Regions from separate parts of the Mesorhizobium sp. P3_B5 genome, predicted to be linked through region 2. Evidence: riboswitches for the same ligand, from Rfam matches in the RefSeq annotation. Region 2 holds a riboswitch; the other holds the start of a gene.
The links. A riboswitch is a leader RNA that binds a small molecule or an ion and turns the genes downstream of it on or off. The one in region 2 is predicted to bind S-adenosylmethionine.
Positions count from the first base shown of each region.

Region 1: it holds a riboswitch for S-adenosylmethionine, as region 2 does, so the genes downstream of both, AC1DVW_RS08575 (O-succinylhomoserine sulfhydrylase) here and metX (homoserine O-acetyltransferase MetX) in region 2, are expected to answer to the same signal.

Region 1 is NZ_JBFUGR010000002.1:759,334-767,122, forward strand. Features, by position in the region: gene AC1DVW_RS08550 (acetylornithine transaminase) at 1-638, shown strand, start outside; gene argF (ornithine carbamoyltransferase) at 656-1,567, shown strand; gene AC1DVW_RS08560 (Hsp33 family molecular chaperone) at 1,663-2,694, shown strand; gene apaG (Co2+/Mg2+ efflux protein ApaG) at 2,887-3,279, opposite strand; gene AC1DVW_RS08570 (ceramide glucosyltransferase) at 3,489-4,643, shown strand; gene AC1DVW_RS08575 (O-succinylhomoserine sulfhydrylase) at 4,674-5,864, opposite strand; SAM riboswitch at 5,922-5,999, opposite strand; gene AC1DVW_RS08580 (2'-deoxycytidine 5'-triphosphate deaminase) at 6,143-7,237, shown strand; gene AC1DVW_RS08585 (ABC transporter substrate-binding protein) at 7,330-7,789, shown strand, end outside.
Region 2 is NZ_JBFUGR010000007.1:201,372-209,160, forward strand. Features, by position in the region: gene metW (methionine biosynthesis protein MetW) at 1-287, opposite strand, end outside; gene metX (homoserine O-acetyltransferase MetX) at 346-1,515, opposite strand; SAM riboswitch at 1,589-1,666, opposite strand; gene hisC (histidinol-phosphate transaminase) at 1,821-2,930, shown strand; gene AC1DVW_RS19735 (prephenate/arogenate dehydrogenase family protein) at 2,936-3,871, shown strand; gene AC1DVW_RS19740 (PfkB family carbohydrate kinase) at 4,023-4,937, opposite strand; gene AC1DVW_RS19745 (DUF2125 domain-containing protein) at 4,947-5,945, opposite strand; gene AC1DVW_RS19750 (gamma-glutamylcyclotransferase) at 6,096-6,617, shown strand; gene AC1DVW_RS19755 (aldo/keto reductase) at 6,728-7,675, shown strand; gene AC1DVW_RS19760 (LysE family translocator) at 7,758-7,789, shown strand, end outside.

The DNA.
Region 1 (7,789 bases), on a different contig from region 2:
GCGGTATCCGCCCGGTGCCGACGCAGTCGCTGAAGCGGCTGCGGCAGCTGTGCGAGCAGCACGGCCTGCTCTTGATCTTCGACGAGGTTCAGTGCGGCATCGGCCGCACCGGAAAGCTGTTCGCCCATGAATGGGCGGGCGTCACTCCCGACCTGATGGCGATTGCCAAGGGCATTGGCGGCGGCTTCCCGATGGGCGCTTGCCTTGCGACTAACGAGGCCGCGGTCGGCATGACCGCTGGCGTGCACGGAACCACCTTCGGCGGCAATCCGCTGGCCATGGCGGTCGGCAACGCCGTGCTCGACGTGGTGCTGGAAGACGGCTTCCTCGAGGACGTCCAGCGCAAGGCGCTGCTGATGAAGCAGGGGCTGGCGAGTGTCGCCGACGAATTCCCCGATGTCATCGAAGGCATCAGGGGCACCGGGCTGATGCTCGGCCTCAAATGCGCGATGCCCAACACCAAGGTCAACATGGCCTTGCGCGACCAGCATCTGCTGGCGGTGCCCGCCGGCGACAACGTCATTCGCCTGCTGCCGCCGCTTACCGTCACCGACGCCGAGATCCACGAGGCGCTCGACCGCATCCGCGCCGGTGCCCGGGGCCTGGCCGACGCCATCGCCGCGGCTGCCGCGAAGTAATCCCGGAACCATTCCTGATGTCACTTCGCCATTTCACCGATCTTTCCGCCGTTTCCGAAGGCGATCTGCGCTTCATGCTGGACGACGCGGTGCTGCGAAAGGCCAGGCTCAAGGCCGGCGAGCGGACAAAGCCGCTCGAAGGCAAGGTGCTGGCGATGATCTTCGACAAGCCGTCGACGCGCACGCGCGTGTCGTTTGACGTCGGCATGCGCCAGCTTGGCGGCGAGACCATCATGCTGACCGGCACCGAGATGCAACTAGGCCGCTCCGAAACCATCGCCGACACCGCCAAGGTGCTGTCGCGCTATGTCGATGCGATCATGATCCGCACCACCTCGCATGAGCGGCTGCTTGAATTGACCGAGAACGCAACGATCCCCGTCATCAACGGGCTGACCGACGACACCCACCCTTGCCAGCTGATGGCCGACATCATGACCTTCGAGGAGCATCGTGGTCCGGTGGCCGGCAAGACCATCGCCTGGACCGGCGACGGCAACAATGTGCTGCATTCGCTGCTCGAGGCCTCGGCGCGGTTCCAGTTCAACCTGAATGTCGCCGTGCCCGAGGGCAGCGAGCCGGCGCAGAAACATATCGACTGGTCGAAGGCGCATGGCGGCAAGCTGAGCTTCACCCGCTCGCCCGAGGAAGCCGTGCATGAGGCCGATTGCATCGTCACCGACTGCTGGGTGTCGATGGGTCAGGAACATCGCGCCCGCGGTCACAATGTGTTCTCGCCCTATCAGGTCAATGCAGCCCTGATGGCGAAGGCCAAGCCGGACGCCCTGTTCATGCACTGCTTGCCGGCGCATCGCGGCGAGGAGGTGACCGACGAGGTCATCGACGGACCGCATTCGGTGGTCTTCGACGAGGCCGAGAACCGGCTTCACGCCCAGAAGGCCGTGCTCGCCTGGTGCTTGGGCGCTTGATGTGTCTGGGCGCTTGATCTGGGGCGGCGCGATGCCTATCTGCGCCGCATCACGCAAATCAAGCGCGTTTGGACGCATGCACCCCAGGGGGCGGCATGGCCGCGCCCTGGAGCTTTGTCATGTTGGAAACGCATCAAGTGACTGAACATCACCTCAAACTCGGCGAATTCGGCTATGCCGGCGACGATCACGTCGTGCCCTTCGAGGTCGGCCCGCTCGACGTGCGCGGCCGCACGGTCCAGCTCGGGCCGATGCTCGACGCCATCCTCAGCCGCCACGACTATCCCGAGCCGGTCGCCCGGCTGCTGGCGGAAGCCTGTGTGCTGACGGTGTTGCTTGGCACCTCGCTCAAGTTCGAGGGCAAGTTTATCCTGCAGACCCGCACCGACGGGCCGGTCGACATGCTGGTCGCGGATTTCTCCACGCCATCGGCCTTGCGGGCCTATGCGCGCTTCGATGCCGACCGGCTGGAAGCCTTGATCGCTACCGGCGAAACGTCGCAGCAGACGTTGCTCGGCAGCGGCGTTTTGGCGCTGACCATCGACCAGGGCGCCCACACGCAGCGCTACCAGGGCATCGTCCAGCTCGACGGCGAAACGCTGGAAGATGCGGCACGCACCTATTTCCGCCAGTCGGAGCAGATCCCGACCGATCTCAGGCTGTCGGTGGCCAAGCTGCTGACGCCAGGTCCTCGTGGCGCCCGTGAGCAGTGGCGCGCCGGTGGCATCCTGGCGCAGTTCCTGCCGCAATCGCCCGAACGCATGCGCGTGCCTGACATTTCGGGCGGCGACGGCGATCCGCGCGACGTGACGCATGAACCGGCCGACAATTCCTGGCAGGAACTGGTGGCGCTGCTCGGCACCATCGAGCCGACCGAACTGATCGACCCGACGATCGGCGCCGAGCGGCTGCTCTACCGGCTGTTCCATGAGCACGGCGTGCGCGTCTTCGGCGGCGTTCCAGTCGCCGACCAGTGCTCATGCTCCAGGGACAAGATCCGCGGCATCCTCGAGGGCTTTTCGGCGCAGGAGATCAAGGACAGCACCGAGGACGGTGGCATCCACGTCGCCTGCGAGTTCTGCTCGAAGCAGTATGACTTCGATCCGGCGGAGTTTGCGGCTCAGTAACCTCTCTTCCTTCTCCCCGTTCTACGGGGAGAAGGTGCCCGAAGGGCGGATGAGGGGCAGCGCGACCGTCGGCAAATGGCAGCGGCAATACACTCAGACGCGCTTGTACATGGAAGATAATCTCAGGGACCGGCGCCGCCCCTCATTGCCCTGCCGGGCATTTCTCCCCGTATTGAGACGGGGAGAAAGACGCTAGTTCACCGTCCGCCGTGTCCCTGGCAGATCCAGCGAAAACGCCGGGATGGCGATGTCGAACGTCTCGCCCCGCTTGTTGCGCATGGTGTAGTGGCCGACCATGATGCCGGACGGCGTCGAGAGCGGGCAGCCGGACGTGTATTGATAGCTGTCGCCGGGGTTGAGTTCGGGCTGGTCGCCGACAACGCCGGCACCGCGCACTTCCTCGACCCGGCCGGTGCCGTCGGTGATGTGCCAATAGCGCGACAAAAGCTGCACGAAATCGTCCGACTGGTTGTCGATGGTTATCTGATAGCCCCAGACATAGCGGTTCTCGGAGGGATCCGAGCGATCCTCCAGATAGAACGGCCTGACCTGCACTTCGATGTTGCGCGTAACGGCGCGGTACATGGGCTACTCCAAGGCAATGTGAGCGGAACTGTCGGCGCTCTCCCCGGCCCGGTCAACGACCTCAAGCGCAGGTGCCGACAAACAATGTCATTTAAGTGACACATGACAATGATGGTGTGTCCGGACTGTGCCGGGCGACTCAAGCGCTCTGTCGAACCGTTCAAAAATGGCTATTTGCGGCCGGCTTTTCCCGGAGTGACCAGATCTCGATGGAACTGACAGTCATAGCCGCAGCCCTGCTTTCGATAGCCCTGCTTCTTTCAAATCTCGCCGGCATCCTGCTCGCTTCATTCATGCTGAGACGGCGGCGCTCCATCGCGCCGCCCGCCGGCAAGGCGCCGGGGGTGTCGATCGTGGTCCCGGCGCGTGGCGTCGAGCCATTTACCGAGGAGACCCTGGCACGCGCCTTCTCGCTCGACTGGCCGCGCTATGAGCTGCTCTTCTGCGTCGCCCACGCCGACGATCCGGTGGTCAAGATGATAAACAGGACGATTGCCCGGGTTCCCGAGATACCGGCCCGGCTGCTGTTTGGCGATGACCGCATCAGCGGCAATCCGAAGCTCAACAATTGCGTCAAGGGTTGGGAAGCGGCCCGCCACCAATGGGTCATCCTTGCAGATTCCAACGTGCTGATGCCCATGGACTATGTCCAGCATCTGCTGGCGGCATGGCGCGACGACACCGGCCTCGTCTGCTCGACGCCGATCGGCTCGCGGCCGGCCGGGTTCTGGGCGGAGGTCGAATGCGCGTTCCTCAACACGCTGCAGGCGCGCTGGCAATATACCGGCGACGCGCTTGGCCTCGGCTTTGCCCAGGGCAAGAGCATGCTGTGGAACAAGCCGATGCTCGATGCCAATGGCGGCATCCGCGCACTGGCCGCCGAGATCGCCGAGGACGCCGCCGCGACCAAGCTGGTCAATGGGCTCGGGCTGCGCGTCAATCTTGTCGCCTCGCCCTTCGAGCAGCCGCTTGGCCAACGTAGTTTCGACGAAATCTGGTCGCGCCAGGCGCGTTGGGCGCGCTTGCGCCGCGTCACCTTCCCGCTGTTCTTCGCGCCCGAGATATTCACTGGCGTGGCGGTGCCACTGGTGCTGGCGCTGTTGGCGGCGGCGGGCGCCGGCTTCAGCCTGCCGGCAACCGCGCTCGCCGTGCTCGCACTCGCCTACCTGCCGGAATGCGCCCTGGCCTGGGGCAAGGGCTGGTACCTGTCGCCGCGCATGATCCCGGCGCTGATGGCGCGCGACGTGATGCTGCCCGCCCTCTGGGTGCGCGGCTGGCTCGGCGGCGCCGTCGACTGGCGCGGCAACGCGATGACCATCGGCACCAAGGCAGCCGAACTGGAAGAGACGCCGTCGGGCGCCTGAGCGCCCGCGCCTTGTCGTATCGGGCGAAGCCTATTTTGCCGACTTCAGCGCCTGCTCGATATCTGCGAGCAGATCGTCCGCATCCTCGAGGCCGACGGAGAGCCTCAGCGTTCCCGGCCCGATGCCGAGTTCGGCGCGCGCCTCGTCGCTCAGATTCTTGTGAGTCGTCGTCGCCGGATGGGTGATCAGGCTCTTGGCATCGCCGAGATTGTTGGAGATCAGCACGATGTCGAGCGCGTTCTGCAAGGCGAAGGCCGCCTGCTTGCCGCCCTTGACGTCGAGGCAGATCAGCGTCGAGCCACCCGACATCTGCTTCTTGACGACCGCCGCCTGCGGGTGGTCGGCGCGGCCCGGATAGATGACGCGGGCGATTTCCGGCCGCCCGGCCAGGAAATCGGCGATCTTGCCGGCGCTTTCGGTCTGCTGGCGCACGCGCAGTGGCAGCGTCTCCAGGCCCTTCAGCAGCGTCCAGGCGTTGAACGGCGACAGGCTGGGGCCGGTGTGGCGGAAATAGTCGTGCAGGTTCTCGTCGATCCACTTCTTGTCCGACAGGATGACGCCGCCGAGACAGCGTCCCTGGCCGTCAATATGCTTGGTCGCCGAATAGACGACGATGTGGGCGCCGAGCTGCAAAGGCTTCTGCTGCAAGGGGGTGGCAAAGACGTTGTCGACGATCAGCCGCGCGCCGATCGAATTGGCGAGCGCAGCAACTGCGGCGATGTCGATCACTTCCAGTGTCGGGTTGGTCGGGCTTTCCAGGAAGAACAGTTGTGTGTTCGGCCTCACCGCCTTTTCCCAATTGGCGATGTCGGTGCCGTCGACCAGCGTTGCCTCGATGCCGTATTTCGGCGCCAGCGTCTCGATCACCCAGCGGCAGGAACCGAACAGCGCGCGCGCCGCCACGATGTGGTCGCCGGCCTTGGCGCTGCACAGAAGGGCTGCGGTCACCGCCGCCATGCCGGACGCGGTGGCGCGCGCGTCTTCCGCGCCTTCAAGCGCGCACATGCGCTTTTCGAACATGTCGACGGTCGGATTGGCGTAGCGCGAATAGATGAAACCCGGCTCTTCGCCCTTGAAGCGCGCTTCGGCTGCCTGCGCCGTCTCATAGACATAGCCCTGGGTGAGGTACATCGCCTCCGACGTTTCGCCGAATTGGGAACGCAAGGTCCCTGCATGCACGAGTGCTGTCTGAGGCTTCCAGTTACGCTTCTTGGTGCTCATCGCTTTTGTTCCAGACACAAAAAAACCGGCCGCGAAAGTCGCAACCGGTCCATACGGCCTTGCGGCCCGACGGTCCTTTAGCGACTTGTTTAACGTGGCTGCAAGCCGACCGGCCAAATCACCACGGGATAACGACCCTTTAGACCTGCACCGCGCTTGCGTCAATTCCCGGCTTGATTAAGAGGTTTGTACCAAGCAGGTTCCGCAAAAGTGTTACACGGTTTTGCGGCAAGAACCTGCGACAAAAAAAGAGTCGCGGCCTTCAAGCGGAGCCAGCTTTGCGGCAGACCGGCATTCTTCCCGATCAGGATATTTCCGCGTTGTTCCAGTCGGGCGCGCTGAAGTCGCCGCGTGCGCTCGATGCCGACCAGATCCAGCCGGCCAGCCTCGATCTCAGGCTCGGCGCCAAAGCGTGGCGGGTGCGCGCTTCCTTTTTGCCCGGGCCGGGCCACAAGGTCGCCGAAAAGCTCGATCGGCTGAAACTGCACGAAATCGATCTCGCCGAAGGCGCGGTGCTTGAAACCGGCTGCGTCTACATCGTGCCGCTGCTCGAAGGCCTGGCGCTGCCTGCCGACATTTCCGCATCGGCCAACCCGAAGAGTTCGACCGGACGGCTCGACATCTTCACCCGGGTGATGACCGATCGCGGCCACGAGTTCGACAAGATCGCCGCCGGCTATGACGGTCCGCTCTACCTGGAGGTCAGCCCGCGCACCTTCCCGATCGTCGTGCGCACCGGCTCGCGGCTGTCGCAGATCCGCTTCCGCACCGGCAATGCGCTCTTGTCGGAGGCAGAACTGAGCGAACTCCACCGCGCCGAGATGCTGGTGGCCACCGAGCCGCCCAACATTTCCGGCGGCGGCATCGCGCTGTCGATCGATCTCGACGGCGACAAGGATGGGCTGGTCGGCTATCGCGGCAAGCATCACACAGGCCTTGTCGATGTCGACAAGCGTGCCGCCCAGGATGTCGTCGACTTCTGGGAGCCGCTCTATAAGCGCGGCGCTGGCGAACTGGTGCTCGATCCCGACGAGTTTTACATACTGGTGTCGCGCGAGGCGGTGCATGTGCCGCCGCTCTACGCCGCCGAGATGACGCCCTTCGATCCGCTGGTCGGCGAATTCCGCGTTCACTATGCCGGCTTCTTCGATCCGGGTTTTGGCCATTCGGCATCAGGCGGCACCGGCAGCCGGGCGGTGCTCGAAGTGCGCAGCCACGAAGTGCCGTTTATCCTCGACCATGGCCAGATCGTCGGGCGGCTGGTCTACGAGCACATGCTGAAGCGGCCGCAGGCGCTCTACGGCACCGATCTCGGCTCCAACTACCAGGCGCAAGGCCTGAAGCTGTCCAAGCATTTCCGCGCCGCGCGCTGATCTTCCTTGTCACCGTGAGACCTTGCCTGACCCGGAGCGCCATGCTTGGCTGTGCCGACCGTCATGATGACTTAACTGCAAGGGGAACAAGAATGCGGATTTCGAGATGGATCCTATCGGCGGCAAGCGCCGCCATGTTGGTCATTGCTGCCGGCTCCTTTTCGGCACAGGCCGCGGAGAAACTGAAGATCGGCACCGAGGGTGCCTATCCGCCGTTCAACACCATCACGCCGGACGGCAAGGTCGTCGGCTTCGACATCGACATCGCCGATGCGCTTTGCGCGCAGATGAAGGTCGAGTGCGAGATCGTCACGCAGGACTGGGACGGCATCATTCCTGCCCTCCAGGCCAAGAAGTTCGACGCCATCATCGCCTCGATGAGCATCACCGAGGAACGCAAGAAACAGGTCGCCTTCACCAACAAATATTACACCACGCCGCTTGCCATGGTGGCCCTGAAGGACAGCGAGCTCACCTCGACTGAAGCGGCGGCACTTGCCGGCAAGACGGTGGGCGCCCAAGCGTCGACCACCCAGGCCGATTATGCCCAGG
Region 2 (7,789 bases):
CGGGTCGCCTGCAAGGTCTGCGACAGGACGACGAAATCAAAGCCCTTGTCGGGATAGAATTCGAGGTCCTTATCGGCGTCGCCCTGGATGACCGAGAGGCCGCGCGCCACGCATTCGTTGACGCCACGCTGCGACAGCTCCAGCCCGCGACCGTCGACCTGCTTGCTGTCCTGCAGCAATTCCAGCAGCAGCCCGTCGCCGGAGCCGACATCGAGCACCCGCGAGAGCGGCGGGATGAGATCGGCGACGACTTCGAGGTCGACGCGCTGGGCGCGGTTGACGCTCATGGCTTCGCCTTTTGCCTGGCGCATGATCCTGATCCGGAAAGTCTGCAACTTTCCGGGGTCATGCGCTGAGCCCCCTGGCGCGGGCGGCAGAACCGATGAAGCCGTTGATGGCAGCGAACAGTTCCGGTTCGTCGAGCAGGAAAGCGTCGTGGCCGCGGTCGGTGTCGATCTCGACGAAGGATACGGACGCGCCGGCGGCGTTCAGGGCGTGCACGATCGATCGGCTCTCCTCGGTCGGGAACAGCCAGTCGCTGGTGAAGGACACCAGGCAGAAGCGGGTTTTGGTGCCGGCAAAGGCATCGGCCAGCCGTCCGCCATGGTCGGCGGCGAGATCGAAATAGTCCATCGAACGGGTCATGTAGAGATAGGAATTGGCGTCGAAGCGGTCGACGAAGGTCATGCCCTGGTGGCGCAGATAGCTCTCGATCTGGAAGTCGGCATCGAAACCGAAGGTCAGTGCTTCACGGTCCTGCAGATTGCGGCCGAACTTCCGGTGAAGTGCTGCCTCCGACAGATAGGTGATGTGGGCGGCCATGCGCGCCACCGCCAGCCCCTTTTCCGGGCGCGCGCCAAAGTCGAAATATTTGCCGCCATGCCAGTCCGGATCGGCCATCACCGCTTGCCGGCCGACCTCGTGGAAGGCGATGTTCTGCGAGGAATGGCGGGCGCCGGTGGCGATCGGAAGCGCCGAGAAAACGCGTTCCGGATAGCTCGATGCCCATTCCAGCACCTGCATGCCGCCCATCGAGCCGCCGAGCACCGAAAACAGCTTTTCGATGCCGAAATGGTCGACCAGCATCAATTGCGCGCGCACCATGTCGCGAATGGTGATGATCGGCAGGTCGAGCCCATAGGGCTTGCCGGTGGCGGGATTGGTCGAGGCGGGGCCGGTGGAACCGAGGCAGCCGCCGATGACGTTGGAGCAGATGACGAAGAAGCGGTTGGTGTCGATGATCTTGCCCGGGCCGATCAGCACTTCCCACCAGCCGGGCTTGCCGGTCACCGGATTGGTGTTGGCGACATGCTGGTCGCCTGTCAGCGCGTGGCAGACAAGGATGGCGTTGGAGCGCGCGTCGTTGAGCGTGCCGTAGGTCTGGTAGGCGATCTGGAACGGCGACAGCAGCGTGCCAGCGTCGAGCTTGAGCGGCTTGTCGGCGCCGAAACGCAACACCGGGCTCGACGGTGCGTCGGCCTCGTTGTTGGTTTTTCCAGCGCGCAGAGCGGCCATCACATCTCTCTTACATCGGTCGTCCGGCCGGTCGCGGACAACAAAAAACCGGCATTGCCGTCGCAAAGCCGGTTACAGGATGCAAACGGCCCTTTAGCAAGTTGTTTAACGTGGCTGCAAGCCGACCGGCCAAATCACCACGGAACTGTTGCGCCCTTCTAGAACTCGCGCGGCCCGCCGTCAACGGCCAGCCGTCCGCGCCACTGCCACCTCTCGACATTCCGGGCCACGGCTTGTATTTCCGCTGCGGCTTGCCGGCGGAAGTGTTCTCGCCAGCCGAAATATTCTCGACGGATATTGCGAAGATGAACCAGAGACCGGATCAGGCACGTCCAACCCCGCGCGCGGGCATCATGGACATCGAAGCCTATGTACCGGGCAAAAGCACGGCGCCCGCCGGTGTCGCCAAGGTCCACAAGCTGTCGTCGAACGAGAACCCGCTCGGGCCGTCGCCAAAGGCGATAGAGGCGGCGCGGGAGATTGCCGGAAAGCTCGATATCTATCCCGACGGCACCGCCAGGCGCCTGCGCGAGGCGATCGCCGAAGTGCATGGCCTCAACCCGGCCAACATCATCTGTTCCAACGGTTCCGACGAGATCCTCGGCCTGCTGGCGCAGACCTATCTGGCGCCCGGCGATGAAGCCGTGATCACCGAACACGCCTTCATGGTCTACAAGATCTACATCCAGTCAGCCGGCGCCGTCCCGGTTGTGGTCAAGGAAACCGATGACCGCGCTGACATCGACGCGATTCTTGCCGCGGTGACGGCGCGCACAAAGATCGTTTTCCTCGCCAATCCCAACAACCCGACCGGCACCTATGTGCCGTTCCAGGAAGTGCGCCGCCTGCATGCCGGCCTGCCCAAGCATGTGCTGCTGGTGCTGGACGCGGCTTATGCGGAGTATGTCCGCCGCAACGATTATGAAGCCGGCATCGAATTGGTGGGCAGCGCCGAGAACGTGGTGATGACCCGAACCTTCTCCAAGATCGGCCTTGGCGGTGCCAGGATCGGCTGGATGTACGCGCCGATGCACATTGTCGACGCGATCAACCGCATACGCGGTCCCTTCAACGTCAACGCCACGGCGATCGAGGCCGGCATTGCCGCGATCCGCGACCGCGACCACGTCCAACGCAGCGTGGTGCACAACGAGACCTGGTTGGCCTGGCTGACCGGGGAATTGACCCGGCTTGGGCTGCGGGTGACGCCGAGCGTCGGCAATTTCGTCCTCATCCATTTTCCCGAGGACAAGGCCCATTCGGCGGCGGCCGCGGACGACTATCTGACCGCGAGCGGCTATATTCTGCGGCGCGTTTCCGGCTATGGCTTTCCCAACGCGCTGCGCATGTCCGTCGGCACCGAAGAGGCCAATCGCGGCGTCATTGCCGCCCTTTCGACGTTTCTGAAAAGTTAGAAAAAATGACCTCACCGATGTTCGAAAAGATCGCGCTGGTCGGCATCGGGCTGATCGGCTCGTCGCTGGCCCGTGTCATTCGCCGCGAAGGCCTGGCCCGTCACGTTTCCATCTCGACCCGCAGCGCCGCGACGCTGGCGCGGGCGCAGGAGCTTGGTCTTGGCGATTCCTACAGCACGGAGACGGCCGAAACGGTCCGCGATGCCGACCTGGTCATCGTCTCCGTGCCTGTCGGCTCTTCCGGCGCGGTGGCGGAAGAAATTGCGCCGGCGCTGAAGCCCGGCGCCATCCTCACCGATGTCGGTTCGACCAAGGCATCCGTCATCGCGCAGATGCAGCCGCATGTGCCTGCCGGCGTGCATTTCATTCCCGGCCATCCGCTGGCCGGTACCGAAAAGTCGGGACCGGATGCCGGCTTCGCCGATCTGTTCGAGAACCGCTGGTGCATTTTCACGCCGCTGCCCGACACCGATCCGGTGGCTCTGGAAAAGCTATCGGAATTCTGGCGGCGCTGCGGCTCCAACATCGACACGATGGACCCGCAGCATCACGACATGACGCTGGCCATCGTCTCGCACCTGCCGCACATCATCGCCTATAATATCGTTGGCACCGCGGATGATCTGCAGTCGGTGACCAAGTCCGAAGTCATCAAATATTCAGCCTCGGGCTTTCGCGATTTCACCCGTCTCGCCGCCTCCGACCCGACCATGTGGCGCGACGTCTGCCTGCACAACAAGGACGCCATCCTTGAAATGCTGGCGCGGTTCTCGGAGGATCTCGCTTCGCTGCAGCGGGCGATCCGCTGGGGCGACGGCGACAAACTGTTCGACCTGTTTACCCGCACCCGCGCCGTGCGCCGCTCGATCATCGAGGCCGGCCAGGACATCGATGTGCCGGACTTTGGTCGCCAGGCGGTCGAGCACCCCAAAGGGAGCTGATATTCAGGTGAGGCCGGCCTGCAAATGGCTGATACCTGCGCTTCCGGTGCTCACGTACCCAAAAGTACGCTCCGCTCCGCTTCTCGGCATCAACCATTTTCGACTCGGCCTGACCTGAATCTCAGCTCCCTTTGCCTTGTCCGGATGTCGGTCACGTCGCCGCCATCATCGCCAGCGTCTCGGCCCTGTCGGGCGCGCCGAGCCTGCCGCCGAAGCGCAGGCATTTGAGCGCGGCGGCGGCGCTGGCAAAGCGTAGGGCCTGTTCGATCGGCATGGCTTCCGCCAGCCCGACGGCAAAGGCGCCGTGAAACACGTCACCCGCGGCCAGCGTATCCACCGCTTTGATGCTCGGCGCCGCGATATGGCACACAGTGCCGGCCGCGCGGTCGAACCACCAGGTTCCCGTAGCGCCGCCGGTCACCGCGACAAAGGCATCGCTGCGCCGCGCCAGCTCGGCGCAGGCGGTTTCCGGGTCCAGCGCCTTGCCGCACAGAGTGCGCGCCGCCGGCTCCGAGGCAACGATGTGCGATGCCAGCGGCAACAGGAGTTCCAGCACGTCGAGCGGCGCTGTGTCGGCGTCCAGTATGGCCGGACGGTCGATGGCGCGCGCTGCCGCCAGCGCAAGGGCTGCCGCCCCCGGCCAGCGCACATCGACCAGCACGGCGTCGAATGCGGCGAGGTCGGCGACGGGCAGCGCCTCAGGATCGGCCTGCGCTTTTCGGTCGTAGAAAGGCACGATGATGCGTTCGCCCTGCGCGTCGACCAGGATGGCCGACAACGCCGACCGCGCGCCGGCAACGCGCCGGACAAAACGGCAATCGACGCTCTCGGCTTCGATCCCGGCGATCAGCTGATCACCGACGCTATCGTCGCCGGCGCTGGCCCACAGCGATACCTCGGCACCGAGGCGGCGTGCGGCGCAGGCCGCGCTCGACGCCATGCCTGCGGCGATCTGGACACCGTCGGAGGCGATGAACTTGCCCTGATGCACGGGCAGCGTATCGACGCGAAGGATGGTGTCGAGCGTCAGCGCGCCAACGCTCAGGAGCTTCACAGGTCTTTTCATAGGACTTTGCTATTCGACCGGCTTGATCTTGCCCAGCGGGATAAAGCCGAACGAAGCCTTGCCCTTGACCACCTTGAGCGGCATCGACGGTTCGTTGCCGAGCAAAGCGAGTGCGGCAAAACCCTGTTCGATCTGGCTCTTCTGCTCGGGAATGGCGGTGGCGAGGATTGCCGCCACGGCTTTCGGGTCCTTCAGCCTGATCGTCAGGTCGGCGTTGACAAGGCCTTCGGCATCGACCGACACCGGTCCGGAAACCGTGATGCGCGCCGTGCCCGACGACAGATCGAGCTTGCGGATGTCGACCGCCTGGCCGCGCAGGCTTTTTGCCTCGGTCTTCATCAGCGCCACGCCGTTCTTCAGCGTCGCGTCGCCGCTGCCGTCGAGCGCCGGCAGCACACGCCCGCCGATCGCGCCGGCATCGATCTCAAGGTCGGTGAAGCTTCCGACATAACCAATGTCCTGGCCATCGGACTGCAGCTCTCCCGCCGCGGTCCCCGCGCTGAACAACGAAACCGGGTCGGTATCGTCGGCCGGGTCGGTCTGGCCGGACAGGCCCTCGGCCTGCAGCGATACGCGCTGCGGCAGCGGATACCATAGTTTGACGTTGGCCTGCAGGTTGTCCCAGTCGATCCACAGCGGCATCATGCCCGGTACGGAGGTTCTGAGCGGACCGCGCAGATTGGCAAACGGTGACAAGGGTTGGACGATCTGGGCAATGGCATTGAAACTGCCGGCCGACGCCGCGATGTTCTTGGCATCATCCTCGTAGGCAAGGTTGTCGCAGGAAATGACAAAGCTCAACGGGTAGCCACTGACCTGGAGATTGGCGCAATCAGCTTCGACGCCATTCTTGTTGAGTGTGGCAACGGCCTTGTCGGCCTCGGTTCTTACCTGGTCAGCCAGATAGAACCAGCCGCCGCTATAGATGGCAAACAACACAACGATGAACGCCACAAGCCAGAACAGGCCGCGGCGGGACTTTGGTTGGCGTTCGTCACTTGACGTCATGCTTTGGCTCTCATTAACGCATGGGTATTGTGGACGGACTTTCGATTCCGACACCAACAGGTAGACAGAGACGAATAGGTAGACGGGGACGGGCGGAAAAACACCGATTCCCTGCGGTGTTGGCATTCTTTTGCAATCAGGCGCGGCGATATGGGCGATTTTTGGGTGTTTGGCTACGGTTCGCTGATCTGGCGGCCGGGGTTCGCGCATGTCGAGACACGGCGCGCGCGCCTGCACGGCTACCGCCGCTCGCTCTGCGTCTATTCCTTCGTGCATCGTGGAACGCGCGAGCGGCCGGGGCTGGTGCTCGGCCTCGACCATGGCGGCTCCTGCATCGGCCTGGCGTTTCGCGTGCCCGGCAATCTGCGTGACGAGGTCATCACCTATCTGCGCGAGCGCGAGCTGGTCACCGATGTCTATCTCGAGCGCACGCTCAAGATTCGCCTCGACGGTGGCGGCACTGTCGAGGCGGTCGCCTACATCGTCGACCGCCAGCATGAGCAATATGCCGGCGCGCTCGACGCGGCGCATGCGGCGGCCGTGGTGCGCGGCGCCGTCGGCCAGTCCGGCAACAATGAGGATTATGTGCTGAGCACGCTCGAACACCTCGAGGCGCTGGGCATTCGCGACCATTGGCTGGAAGAGGTGGCGCGGCGGGTCGCGCCTTTGTGAAGCGCTGGCCCGTTGGAAAAGGCGAGCAGGCCTTTGACCTCGGCGCGGCAAGACCTAGGTAAGGTCTCCGGGCTTTCCCCCGATCCTTCCCAGCGCCATGGAGATCAGTCTTGCAGAAACGCCGTCTTGGTCAAACCGACCTTTCCATCGCGCCTCTGGTTCTGGGCGGCAACGTCTTCGGCTGGACCGCCGACGAGAAAACCTCGTTCGACCTGCTCGACCGGTTTTTCGACAACGGCCTCAACGCCATCGACACGGCAGACGCCTATTCACGCTGGGTTTCAGGCAACAAGGGCGGCGAGTCCGAAACCATCATCGGCAAGTGGATGAAGAGCCGCGGCAACCGTGATCAGGTCATCGTCATCACCAAGGTCGGCTCGGATATGGGCCAAGGCAAGAAGGACCTCTCCGCGGCCTATATCGAAAAGGCCATCGATGCGTCGTTGCAGCGGCTGCAGACCGATGTCGTCGATCTCTATCTGTCGCACTGGCCGGACCCGACCACGCCCTACGAGGAAACGCTCGGCGCCTATGAGAAGCTGCTGGCCAAGGGCAAGGTCCGCCACATCGGCGCCTCCAACCTCGACGCCGGCCAGTTGCGCGCAGCACTCGATGTCGCAAGCCTGCGCAGCCTGCCACGCTACGAAGTGCTGCAGCCTGCCTACAATCTTTACGACCGCTCATCCTTCGATGGTTCGCTGCGCGACATCTGCCTCGCGGAGGACATTGGCGTCATCAGCTATTACGGTCTCGCCAAGGGGTTTTTGAGCGGCAAATACCGCAGCGATGCCGATCTCGGCAAAAGCCCGCGCGGCGGTGGTGTAAAGGACTATCTCAATGCGCGCGGCATGCGCATCCTCGCCGCGCTCGACACCGTGTCGGCGCGGCATTCGGCGAGCCAGGCGGAAGTGGCGCTCGCCTGGGTGATGGCGCGGCCCGGCGTCACCGCGCCGATCGCCAGCGCCACGACGCTCGACCAGATCGACAGCCTCGTCCGTGCCGCGTCGCTGAAGCTGAGTGCGGAAGACATGACCGAGCTGGACAGAGCCAGCGCGTAGCCGGACTGCACAATCGTTCAAGACGTCCGGCGCTGCCTGGTCCTATCGTCGCCCGCATCCAGACAGGATGCGGGCAAATCAGATGGCCGGACAGGTTCTTTCCCACACGTGGCA